Regions from separate parts of the Paenibacillus sp. FSL H3-0329 genome, predicted to be linked through region 4. Evidence: predicted binding sites of a transcription regulator. Region 4 holds the regulator's gene; each other region holds the start of a gene.
The links. Region 4 encodes Rex, which represses fermentation and respiration genes when NADH is low (regulators of the CRP and FNR family bind a similar motif). Its sites were predicted from a motif close to TTGTGAAATATTTCACAA; they were not measured.
Positions count from the first base shown of each region.

Region 1: NSQ66_RS03390 (flavocytochrome c) is a predicted target of Rex. The motif match lies at 1,174-1,191, and genes of this name have one in related genera.
Region 2: NSQ66_RS15730 (cytochrome ubiquinol oxidase subunit I) is a predicted target of Rex. The motif match lies at 1,560-1,577, and genes of this name have one in related genera.
Region 3: NSQ66_RS11535 (DUF1641 domain-containing protein) is a predicted target of Rex. The motif match lies at 1,013-1,030, and genes of this name have one in related genera.

Region 1 covers NZ_CP150150.1:768,610-771,826, reverse strand. The annotation lists gene NSQ66_RS03395 (histidine kinase) at 1-1,068, opposite strand, end outside; gene NSQ66_RS03390 (flavocytochrome c) at 1,293-3,083, shown strand.
Region 2 covers NZ_CP150150.1:3,583,957-3,587,173, reverse strand. The annotation lists gene NSQ66_RS15735 (cytochrome d ubiquinol oxidase subunit II) at 1-34, opposite strand, end outside; gene NSQ66_RS15730 (cytochrome ubiquinol oxidase subunit I) at 31-1,395, opposite strand; gene NSQ66_RS15725 (hypothetical protein) at 1,961-3,217, opposite strand, start outside.
Region 3 covers NZ_CP150150.1:2,679,382-2,682,598, forward strand. The annotation lists gene NSQ66_RS11530 (DUF2785 domain-containing protein) at 144-962, shown strand; gene NSQ66_RS11535 (DUF1641 domain-containing protein) at 1,163-1,606, shown strand; gene NSQ66_RS11540 (NAD(P)/FAD-dependent oxidoreductase) at 1,647-2,825, shown strand; gene NSQ66_RS11545 (SGNH/GDSL hydrolase family protein) at 2,990-3,217, shown strand, end outside.
Region 4 covers NZ_CP150150.1:4,562,185-4,565,401, forward strand. The annotation lists gene NSQ66_RS20155 (amidohydrolase) at 1-1,205, opposite strand, end outside; gene NSQ66_RS20160 (redox-sensing transcriptional repressor Rex) at 1,192-1,845, opposite strand; gene dinG (ATP-dependent DNA helicase DinG) at 1,976-3,217, opposite strand, start outside.

The DNA.
Region 1 (3,217 bases), 3.1 Mb from region 4:
TCCATGTTCCGTTGCCATCCACTGGATCGTATCCAATGTGTTGTATAAAAAGTGCGGCTTGATCTGCTCATGAATCAGTCTGAGTTCCATCTCCTTTCGGTCCTGCTCCACAGCGTATAATTGAACAAGCATGTCATTGAAGCTTCGTCCAAGATCGCCGATCTCATCCGAGCGCGTAACATCTGCTCGTATGGTTTGGTTGCCGTTCTGCACATTTTCCATTACCTGGCGAAGCGACTGAATTGGACGAATAATGGAAGAAGCAAGCAGCACCAGAAAGACGATAAACGCACTACCGATAAGAACGCCTACCAGCAATGCAGTCCGCTGGGTTTTGATCACCGCTAACGATAGACTTGAATTCGGTACTTTGAGTACTAACTTCCAGCCCTCTACATTTTGAATTGGAGCCTCAAATACACTCATGTTCTTCTTATCTGCTGCCTCCTCCGCTCCATCTCCTTCACCCAGCTCTCTGCAATCGACGATAAGCTGGCCTGACTGGTCATATAGCATTACATCTTGAGCAATCTCCTTCATCTTCTTGACGGAGACGGCTGCGGCAATATAAGCTACCTCATCATTCACCGATGGATTAACACGATAAAGAATGACGACGATTTCGGCTGCATTCGCTTTGGATACGATCGGATTGCTCACCACATAATTGGAATCTGAATTCAGCAGTTTTCGATAGTAGGGTCGGTTTAGTATCGAAAAAGGCTTGTCCCTTGCTGACCAGGAATTTCCGTGAATATCCACCACACGTATGGATTCGTACTCTACTTGCTTCTTCGCCTCGAACTTATCGAACTCTTGCAGCAATTCATCTCGTGTCCACTGATGGTCCGAAGCTAGAGAAGCAAGCATGTCTATCTCTCCAATGCGCTGATTAAACCAATAATCAATCTGGTCGCTGCGTGCAGTAACCACTTGCTGCGTTAAGTTCTTATTCAAAGGGACAACCGTATGGTTCATCTCCAAATATATTGTTACAAGCAATGCAACGAACAGCAGCAAGAAGCAGCCTCCTGCGATTAACGTGATTTTTAAGTGAATTGATTTCATTGTAATCATAGCCCTTCACAATATCCGTCTCTTACATGCCCGAAAAAGACAAAAAAACACTAATCTGTGCAAATACATAATGCTGTACTAAATCTATAATAGGTCTTGTGCATATTTTCACATGAAATAACATTCATGTCTAGGCTAGAGATAAAGGATTTGCCTAGCAAATCTTCCTCTCCCTAGTGTATGTAACCAATTCACAACAGAATGAAGGAGATATTATGCGAACTCACACGAAAAAGCTGTTATCTATTCTACTAGTCCTCAGTCTTATGTTCACGCTTGCTGCCTGCGGCGGTAAAGATGCAGAACCCGCTGCAGATGCAAACGGAGTTCAAGTCTTTGAAGGAGTTGGGCAAGGTAAACATGGCGATATTAAAGTACAAGTCTCCTTATTAGATAACAAGATCACTGACATTAAAGTGACAGAGCATAAGGAAAATGAAGTACTTGCAGAACCTGTTTATACGCAGCTCAAGCAAGATGTCATGGCAACTAACAGCGCAAAAGTTGATGCCATTAGCGGATCTACAGTTACAAGCAAAGGATATCTCGAAGCCATTCAAGATGCAATTACGAAGTCTGGACTTACCCTTGTCGCTGGCGCTGCAGTCAGTGGAAGCAAAGACAAAGAAGAAGTCGAGCAAACCTATGATGTTGTCGTCATCGGTGCCGGGGGTGCTGGCTTTAGTGCGGCTATCGAAGCGAAGAGCGCTGGAGCTAATGTAGTTCTGCTCGAGAAAATGCCAGCTGTTGGCGGCAACACATTGATTTCCGGTGGTGAGATGAATGCGCCGGACAACTGGGTTGAACGTGCTCTTGGCATCACTGATGACACGGCTGACTTGTTCTATGATGATACGATGAAAGGCGGAGACAACCTCGGGGATCCAAAGATGGTTCGTATTCTTGCCGACAATGCTCTAGCATCTGCCGAATGGCTGCGCGATGATATCAAGGTAGAGTTCTTACCTGATCATCTGTTCCAATTTGGAGGCCATTCCAGAAAACGTGCGTTGATTCCTGTAGGTCATACAGGTGTTGAATTGATTACTAAGTTAAAAGCCAAAACAGACGCTGATCAAATCACGATCAAAACGAATATGAAAGCCGAAACCTTGCTGAAGGACGAAAGCGGCAAAATAACAGGTGTAACTGCGACTTCGGGTACTGGCGACAAGATCACATTCCATGCGAACAAAGGCGTCATCATCGCTACCGGTGGTTTTGGATCCAATGTAGAGATGCGTAAGAAGTATAACCCTAAAATGGATGAAAAATATATGTCTACCGATACACCAGGATCTACAGGTGACGGTATCGTTATGGCAGAAACGATTGGCGCCAAACTGACAAACATGGAGAGTATTCAAACGTATCCAATCTGTAATCCTGAGACAGGTGTTATTTCCCTGGTTGCAGATTCCCGCTTCGATGGTGCGATCCTGATTAACCAAGAAGGCAAGCGCTTCGTTGAGGAATTAGAACGTCGAGACGTTATTTCTAAAGCAATTCTTGCCCAAACGGGCGGATATACGTATCAATTATGGAACCAAGGTATTGAGGATATCGGTAAAACGATAGAAGTTCATCAAGACGAATACGATCAACTCGTTAAACAAGGCTTGCTCTTTAAAGCCGATACGATTGAGGAGGCAGCTGATTTCTTCAAAATCGACGTGAACACTTTGAAAGAAACGATTAATAAAGTAAATGATTATGCGAAAACAGGTAATGACCTTGATTTCAAACATCGCGGTGGATTGAAATCTCTTGAAAAAGGCCCTTACTACATCGAAAAAGCTGTACCCTCCGTTCACCATACAATGGGCGGCTTGGTGATCGACGAGAAGACTCGCGTATTGAATGAAAAAGGCGAAGTCATCCCTGGGTTGTTCGCTGCAGGTGAAGTAACAGGGGTCATTCATGGTGCAAACCGTCTTGGCGGTAATGCCATCGCTGATATCTTCACATTCGGCCGGATTGCAGGCAAACAAGTTGTAGCAGAGTAATCTTATTTTTTGTGTAACTGCTCTATTAATAAGGTAGACTTAAAAACGTGCAAGATAACTTGTAGAGTGCCGGTTGACTGCTAACTTTCAAGCTGCCCTCTATGACATAGCAAACCGCCCTGTTAGCAACATTG
Region 2 (3,217 bases), 980 kb from region 4:
GCACCGAGATGCCAATCAATTCGTAACTCATCATTCAGTGCCCCCCTTTTCCGTAGATTGATTAGGATGATCCTTCATCCATTTCTCCATCTCAGCTTCTGCCGGATTATTGTTGAACAAGCGTCTTAGCACGATTACACACATACTGCCGAGAACGATGTACAAGAGCAATAAGGCGAAGAATATAATTCTTACATTCGGTGAAGACGTGGCCGCCTCCTCAACACGCATATATCCACGGATAATCCACGGCTGTCGGCCAACCTCTGCATAAAACCAGCCCAGCTCAACAGCCAGAAAAGCGAGGGGGGCGCTCAGTGCGATGATGCGAAGCATCCACTTGTTAAGCTCATTACGCTTTTTCCAGAACACAAACAGAAAATATAGGAACGAAATCGCGAGCAGAGTAAATCCGATTCCGACCATTAAATCAAACAGATAATGAACGAGAAGTGGTGGCCATTCTTCCTTGGGGAATTCCTCGAGCCCCGTCACCTCTGCATTAAAGTCTCCAAAGGCCAGGAAGCTGAGCAGCTTCGGAAGATGAAGAGCCCCTAGAACTTCATGCTCTGCATTCAGCCATCCCAATAGAACCAAATCCACCCTGCTACTCGTCTCAAAATGCCACTCTGCCGCTGCAAGCTTCTCTGGCTGATGCTCGGCCAAAAACTTGGCGGACACATCACCGGCTAACGTGTTCAGCAAACCGAATAGTAAAACGACCGCCATCATGAGATTTAAAGATTTTTTGTGGTATGCGGACACACCTTTTCTCAGCATCGCGAAGGCTGCAATCCCGGCTAACAAGGCAGCTCCTGTTAAATAGGCCGAGCTTAATACATGGAACACTTTGGAGAACGTCGCCGTATTCAGCATCGCTTGCACCGGGTTAATCGCTGTGAATTGGCCTGCTTCCATGACAAAGCCTTCAGGCTGGTTCATGAATCCGTTCACCGTCGTAATAAAAACGGCAGACATGCCTGCCCCGGCGACAATCGGTATCGTCAGCAGCCAATGGGTATATGGATTTTTGAACCGATCCCACGTATACAAATAAATGCCCAGGAAGATAGCCTCGAAAAAGAACGCGAACACCTCCATGAATAACGGAAGTGCAATGACATTCCCAGCCAGTTTCATAAAATTCGGCCATACCAGGGCCAGCTGTAGTGAAATCGCTGTACCGGTCACAACACCAACCGCCACAGAAATGACAAATCCTCGAGACCACCTCTTTGCCATAAGTGTATAATGGGGGTCTTTCTTCCGGATCCCGATGAACTCTGCTATAGCGATCATTAGCGGTATACCGACGCCAATCGTCGCAAAAATAACGTGGAACCCGAGAGTCAAGCCTGTCACTAGCCTGCTCCATAGCACCGTATCAATTGCCATTCTTTACTGCTCCCTTCAAAACTCTGTTCATTTTTCGTCTTAAGTTGATACTTATGATTAGGCCCGCTAACTGTAGGCTGCATTCAATATCAGGTTTAGCAAGGCTCAGCGACATCGTTTCCTGTTCGTTTTAGTATGACATTCCTCGTTCTTTGCTATGTAAAAAGAGAAATATTTCACAAAGCAAGAGTTGGCGAACCTGATTTACCTGTTACTGAGCAGTCAAATTAATAACGTGGCCTAATAATTAAAGTTATCTTATCTTAAATTTTAAGTATTTCAATCATCGACATCTCTTAATCCCTAAACGTTCAAGAAAGGGACAAATCTTTCTAACAACTCAGTGAATAACACAAAAAGCACCCGAAGGAGCTATTGATTGATTAGCGTATATGTGATGTCACAAGTTTCCTCCTACTTCGATGCTAACAAAAAAACGAAATTTTCTCATTTTAAGCCGTAATATACCCCCTTTTTGCAACAAAAAAACACTGACTTAAATCATCAGTGTTTTTGAATTCAAGCTAATTTCATCTTCGTCATGACAAATCTTGAACTGCCACCATCATTTAGTACGACCGTAGAAAAAAGAATACCCATCTGACTTCCCGAGTTTAGTCGTCTCCGTTCCGTCCACTAGCTTGACCGCTTTCAGCAACGATACAATTTGCGTATTCATTAGCTTTGCATCAAATTTGTCCATCTCTCTGTTGTCACTATCCACGAGCAGATAGTCGGGCATTGGAATGAATCCAATCACCGGTATCCCTGCTTCAAATAAGGGCTGACTCTCTCCAAACTCAAACTTGTTATGTCCACGCAATAATACAGTACGTGTGCTATCTGTCTTTTCAATAGCCTTCAGCCAAATGGCTGCCATCATTTCATTGCCTGCATACGTATATTCTGTACTTATTTGTCCAGTTGGACCATAGTGACCCGTATCATCGTCCTTCCACTCCATGCTGCCTAAATGCTCAACCGTAATTCCAGCTACAGCTTTTAAATGGCCATTCTTGCCATCCCAGAGCTCTCGATGCCCCTCCATCCAGGTGGAAGTTGCCTGAGAGGACCCTTTGAACTCCGGTAATCTAAAATGCCCTGTCACAAAAGCGAAAATCATCGTACGTTCCGGCTGCTCCTGCTGTAAGTAACGAATCATAGACAGCATACCCACAGCGCCATTCTCCTCCACTACATTTATCCCATCCGTATGGGTATTTACGATAATCGCTTCGTCTTTATTCTTACCGTCAATCTTCACATAAAAGGATTCTGTTGGGGCATCTTTTTGTATTTCCGCTTCTAAAATAACCGTACCTTCTTTATGCTCTTGAGCTGCGCTGATCACCTTTTTCCCTTCCGTTTCATTAACCCAGATTGCAGGGATTCCTGCATAATCGGTGGTAAAAGGCACATATTGCTCTTCAACCTTATCGTCAGATACCCCTTTCCAGACTAAAACAACAGCTTTTACGCCCATTTCCGTCGCTTGCTCCAATTTAGCTTCTTTTAAAGCTGTAGTGAGGACCAGATCGCCTTCATTTGGGGCAATTTGGTTGTCCATTGGAGATGAAGCCCGCATATTCATAACGATCCCACTTGGAAAATTTCTAAAATTCTCAATTTCAATGACAGCAATTTTTCCACTGGCCTGGCCATATTCACCACGCTTCGTATACACCAGCTCCCCTGTCACACCTTTTTCGTCAGTTTCCCCGGAATAGGGAAAAGCTGAAGAGACATGAATTGCCTGCTGATCAATCATTAAAGCACTGTTCTTTTCTTCCCATCGGTCAAAAGTATAGCGATCACGATATAC
Region 3 (3,217 bases), 1.9 Mb from region 4:
AAAATTCGTCAATGATAAAATTTATTGAAGTTAATCTTGAATACCCTGTTGTCAAAAAATAGGACATAAATTAGGATATTAGGATATGTAAAAACACGGTGAATGAAAGGGTGGATAAATTGATTAATAGTAGAGAACGATTGATGATAGATTTACAAAGAATCGAAGAGAATGACTACGAGCTTAGAAGTGGACAGGACATAAAGGATTATGTGAAGTTGATGCTTGAGCATTTAGGAGATCCCGAGCCTGTGCTGCGTGATGAATTGATTTATTCCACATTCTACAAATGGATTAATGAGAAACATTGGTTTAATGATGCGGAGCTTCGTGAACTGCTGTGGATACTCCTTGACGAGCAGCATCTGTTTTATCACATTGGGAACAAAGAAGATCAGACGGTGTATACAAGAACATTTTCTGTATTGGTTGTTGCTCTTATTCTCCAGCGGAATAGGGAAAAGGCTATATTGGATAGCTCTGAATTTACAAAGGTGAAGCAGGGTTTAATTCGTTATTATAAGGAAGAACGGGATTTAAGAGGTTATATGGAAAAAGAAGGCTGGGCACACGCAGCAGCACATGGCGCAGACGCCTTGGATGAGCTGGTTTTATGCTCGGAGAGTGATGCCGAGGTGCGGGAAGAGGTTCTGACAGTTGTTCAAAAGATGCTTTATAACGATCAATACATATTCAGGGAGGAAGAAGATGAACGGATTGCTACTATTATAGTTACAATCATCGATCATCATTTACTTCCACAGCAGTCTATAACCGATTGGATTCTCAACTTGGCGCAATGTGGCAGTTGGCCTAGAAGCCACAGCCAGTACGTTACTCGAATAAATACAAAGAACTTCCTGCGTTCTCTTTATTTCAGGTTACTTCTAACAGAGAAGAATATGGACATTGTGGATGTTTTATTGAAAACTGAGAAGAATTTGAATGAATTTGTACATTAATTCACTCAAACGGTTTTAATTAACACTGGTAATTTAAATAATTTATTATAATGTAATAAAAATCACAAAATTTTATGGAAATTCAAAAACTTTGTGACATTTATAACTTGATAAGTGCTATAATAGAAATATGGCGTTAAAAGTTCTTATGTTTTTCATTACTATTAAGCAGCAAAGCTTATTGCAGAGGAGATTTGGATATGTCAGAATCAATCACTCAAACACAACCTGAACAAGAATCACCAAAAGTAGCTGTTAGCAAGGAACAAATGGATGTTCTAGAGCAGCTCTTGAAACCAGAAGTTCAGGAATCATTAACAGTCTTGGTGGAACAGCTGCCAAAATTAACTGAGCTTGTTGGCGTGCTTACAAAGTCCTATGACTTTGTGCAAACTGTCGCAGCGGATGATGTCTTGAAAAGTGATACGGTAAGTGCAATTAAAGAACTTGCTGAACCTGTAGTGCATTCCGCGAAGAATATGGCAGCTACAGTGATCGAAGCAAAAGATCGTGCGAATGAAAGTAACGAAGTTATTGGTCTTTTTGGTCTTATGAAGTTGTTGAAAGATCCACAAGCACAAAAGCTTTTCCGTTTCGTAAATGCATACCTTCAAGTTGCTGGAGAACGCAGTAAGCAGAAATAATCATTTTCATATCTTATTCGTAAGGGACGGAGGAAACATCATGTCTAAACATATTGTCATTCTAGGAGCAGGTTATGGTGGTCTACTAAGCGCCTTAACCGTACGCAAGTATCTCAAAAAAGATGAAGCTAAAATTACTGTAGTTAATCAGTATCCTACCCACCAAATCATCACAGAATTGCATCGTCTTGCAGCAGGTAGTGTTGCAGAGGGTGCTGTTGCTATGCCTCTAACTAAGCTTTTCGCAGGTAAAGATATTGACCTGAAAATCGCGAAGGTTAATTCATTTTCTGTGGAGAACAAACAAATTGTTCTTTCTGATGGTGTGACACTTACTTATGATGCGCTTGTTGTAGGTCTTGGCAGCACTACAGCTTATTTTGGCATTCCAGGGCTTGAACAATACAGTATGGTATTGAAATCAGCTGCAGATGCTAACAAAATTCATCAACATATTGAGGATCGTATTCGTGAATATGCGAAATCGAAAAATGAAGCAGATGCAAACATCCTGATCGGTGGCGGCGGCTTAACAGGTGTTGAGCTTGTTGGTGAAATCGCGGATGTATTGCCTACACTTACTAAAAAATATGGCGTTGATCCTAAAGAAATTAAGCTTATGCTCGTTGAAGCAGGTCCTAAAATCCTTCCAGTATTGCCAGATGCATTGATCGAACGTGCTGTAGCAAGCTTGGAAAAACGTGGTGTTCAATTCTTGACAGGTCTTCCTGTTACGAATGTAGAAGGCAATGCGATTGACTTGAAAGACGGTCAAAAAATTATTGCTAACACGTTTGTATGGACTGGTGGCGTACAAGGAAATCCACTCATCGGCGAATCCGGTCTTGAAGTTAACCGCGGTCGTGCAACGGTGAATGAGTTCTTGCAATCCACTTCTCACAAAGATGTATTCGTTGCTGGTGACAGCGCGGTGGTCTTTGCAGAAGATGGACGTCCATACCCTCCAACTGCTCAAATCGCTTGGCAAATGGGTGAATTGATCGGATACAATCTGTATGCCTTCTTGAAAAATAAATCGTTTGAAAGCTTTAGCCCAATCAACTCTGGTACGCTTGCTAGCTTAGGCCGTAAAGACGGTGTAGCCATCGTTGGTGCAAGTTCTACTCCGTTAAAAGGCTTGCCTGCAACTCTGATGAAGGAAGCAAGTAATATTCGTTACTTGTCCCACATTAAAGGATTGTTCAGCCTAGCTTACTAATATAGTTTAACCCTAAACCCTGCTCGAATCTGAGCGGGGTTTTTGTTATTGTTTTTTTAGTGAAATGTTTGCATTATTGATGTTTCGTAGTAGGCTGTATTCATTGTATTTGATATAATAGATTGGGTTATATTAACAGAGGTAGTTAGAGGAGGATTTCATTTATGATATTCCAACAAAACGATGTCATTCTGTTTCAAGGTGACAGCATAACAGACTGGGGACGTAATCATGAAGACGCTTCATCGCTTGGAGTGGGTTATGCAATGATGGTCGCCGCTCGTCTGGGGTATTTATATCCAGAGAAGAATCTTACTTTTATTAACCGTGGCATTGGTGGCAACCGTATTGTTGATTTACAGGGGCGTTGGGATAAGGATTGCCTGGATTTG
Region 4 (3,217 bases):
CCATTCACCCACACATGCTCAACATCCTTAGCGCTAGCAGAGTAAACTGCATGAGACAACAGATCTGTGTGTGGCAGCAAATGCGGCTGATCTATATCAATTGCAATGAAATCAGCTTTCATCCCAACAGCAAGTCTACCTACATTATTTAAAAAGATGGACTGGGCGCCATATTCTGTAGCCATACGTAGAGCTTCTGGAGCTGGAACAGCCGTTGGATCACCGCTGACACCCTTATGAATGAGAGCTGCAAGCCGCATCTCTTCAAACATATCCAAGTTATTGTTGCTGGCCGCGCCATCCGTGCCAAGAGACACCTTCACACCAGCTTTTAGAAGATCAGTAACCCGAGCCACTCCGCTAGCCAGCTTCAAATTACTGCCCGGATTATGAGAGACACCCACATTATGGCGAGCCAAGATCTCAATCTCTTCATCATTTAAATGAACACCATGTGCAACTATCGAGGGACGTGTGAACATTCCAAGCTTCTCTAAGTGAGCTACAGGACGCAACCCGTAATCCGCCACATTTTGTTCCACTTCACGTTTCGTTTCGGACATATGCGTATGCATCGGTAAATCCAGATCATGCGCTGCCTGCACGAACTTAACCAGGAAGTCCGGAGGGCAAGTATAAGGGGCGTGCGGCGAGATCATAGTAGTAATTCTACCGTCCGCCTTTCCATGCCAGTTACGGGCAAAAGAAATCGCTTCCGCAAGCTTGTGATTCTGTACATCCTCTGGACATAACCCGATCACACCACGCATCAATACGGAACGGATACCTGATAACTCAGCTACCTCAGCTACTCGGTCCATATGATCATACATATCGAGGAAGGTCGTAGTTCCACCCTTCAGCATTTCCAATACAGATAAGGAGGTTCCCCAGTATACATCATCACCGGTGAACTTTTCCTCCATCGGCCACATTTTCTCCTGAAGCCACACTTGTAGCGCTAAATCATCTCCATATCCACGCAGCAAAGACATCGCCGCATGACCATGTGTGTTTACAAGTCCAGGCATGAACAGCAGACGACTGCCATCAACCACTTGCACTCCAGCTTCCATCTGAGGCTCTTCTTTTCCTATGTAAGTGATTAAATCATCTTCAATAGTCATATATCCACTCAGAACCGGCTCATCCGTTCCCGGAGTCAGAAAATACCCGCCCTTAATTATCGTTTTATTGCTGTTCATGTTCGCTTTCTTCCTTTCCATCCCGCAAGTAATAAGCAAGACTTTGCAGATCAGTTGTAAAATCAGCTGCATGCACCCGGATATTCGGTGGTGTCTTCAGAATCACAGGGGCAAAGTTCAAAATCGCTTCAATCCCAGAAGAAATGAGAATATCTGCTACATTTTGAGCTTCTGAATCAGGTACGGTAATAATGGCAATGCGAATACCTTGCTCACGAATCGTGCTGCCTAGTTCATCCATTGGTTGCACAGTAAGGGAGTTGATCTTACGTCCAACCTTAGGAGCGTACGAATCAAATATAGCCGTGATTTTCATAGTATCTTTGAGATATGCATTGTAATTAGACAAGGCATGTCCGAGATTACCTGCCCCTACTAAAGCTACATTAAGCTGTTGATCCAGCTTCAGAATATGACGGATTTTCTCAATAAGATACGTTACATCATAGCCGATACCTTTTCTGCCGAAGTCACCAAAATACGCTAAATCCTTACGAATCTGTGCGGGATTAAGATCAAGCTTTTGTCCAAGTTCCTGAGAGGAAACTGTTAATATTTCGCGATTCTGGAGATCATTCAAAAAACGCAAATACACAGGTAGTCTGCGAACAACGGCTTCTGATATTTTATCCGATTTCATATTTTTCCTCCTAAAAATAGTAATGTTCTTGTGAAAATCCATATTCAAACGTATACCTCTCCTTATTAAGGGCGGTACTGTAACTTACCGCCCTTAAGGATAAGGAGGAGCTAAACTGAAGACGAGCATTTTAAGAAGCGCCGCCATCCTCTAGCCATTCCGCTATGCGGGGGACCATTTGATCAGTCAGCATATGCTCCATTTTGGGACCAGGCAATGAATAAAGGAAATACTTCCCGTAATGAGATTCAATAACCCTTGTATCATAAACAATAACTATTCCGCGATCCTGCGCCGTGCGAACCAGTCTTCCGAATCCCTGCTTAAAACGAATAACCGCTTGAGGAACAGATAATTTCATGAACGGATTCTTCTTCTGGGCCTGCAATAACTCCGACTTCGCTTCCGCCAACGGGTGATTCGGTGGTTGAAACGGAAGTCTCACGATGGCCAGGCAAGTCAGTGCTTCACCTGGAATATCTACACCTTCCCAGAAGCTGCTCGTCCCCAGCAGAACGGATGCTGCACTGTCCTGAAAGCGGCGGATCAGCTTGCTCCGGCTGCCACCTTCCACGCCTTGACCAAGCACCGTAATCTCTTGTGAGGCCAAAGCCTCTTTAAGCGGATCATATACCTGACGCAGCATTTTATAAGAAGTAAACAGAACCAGCATCCGCCCACGTGTTGTTTTGGCAGCTTCTGCTAACGACTGTACGAGTGTATCGACAAATCGAGCATCGCCCACACTGCCCTTCACACTAGGAAAATCACGCGGTATAACTAGCAGCGCCTGCTCGCGATACTTAAAGGGAGATGGAAGGAGTGAGGTCATTAGACGTCCCTCTTCCGCAGCTTCGTTAAGTCCGAGATTATCAATCATAAACTGAAAAGATTTATCTACAGACAGCGTCGCCGAGGTAAGCACGATGCTTTTTTTCTTATCGAAGAACAACTCTTTAAGCTGGCTGCTAACATCCACAGGGACGGCATACATCTGCAGTGATTTGCTGCGGTAATTTCCATTTGCCTCCAGCCAATATACTACATTATCGTCATTCAGCCCCATAAAGAATCTTACTTGCTCACGTATGGAAGCCAAATCCTTAAATAAACCGCTAATATCAGTAACAAGACTGTCTGCTGAGGATTGGCTTTCCTGGTCACGCATCTCATTAAGCATTTTATCACCCTTACGGATGATGTCGCTTAACGTCAGATTCATAGTGTTCTCAAGCGCAACTAATTCATCCCAATCCTTCGGCTTACGGGCGGGAAGCAAACGCATAACCAGTTGTCCCGCTTCCCCTGCTGCCGCATCACTGCGTTCCGGCAAAAGGCTGAACAGCTTGTCGCTGAGTGCATCCCAGGTTTC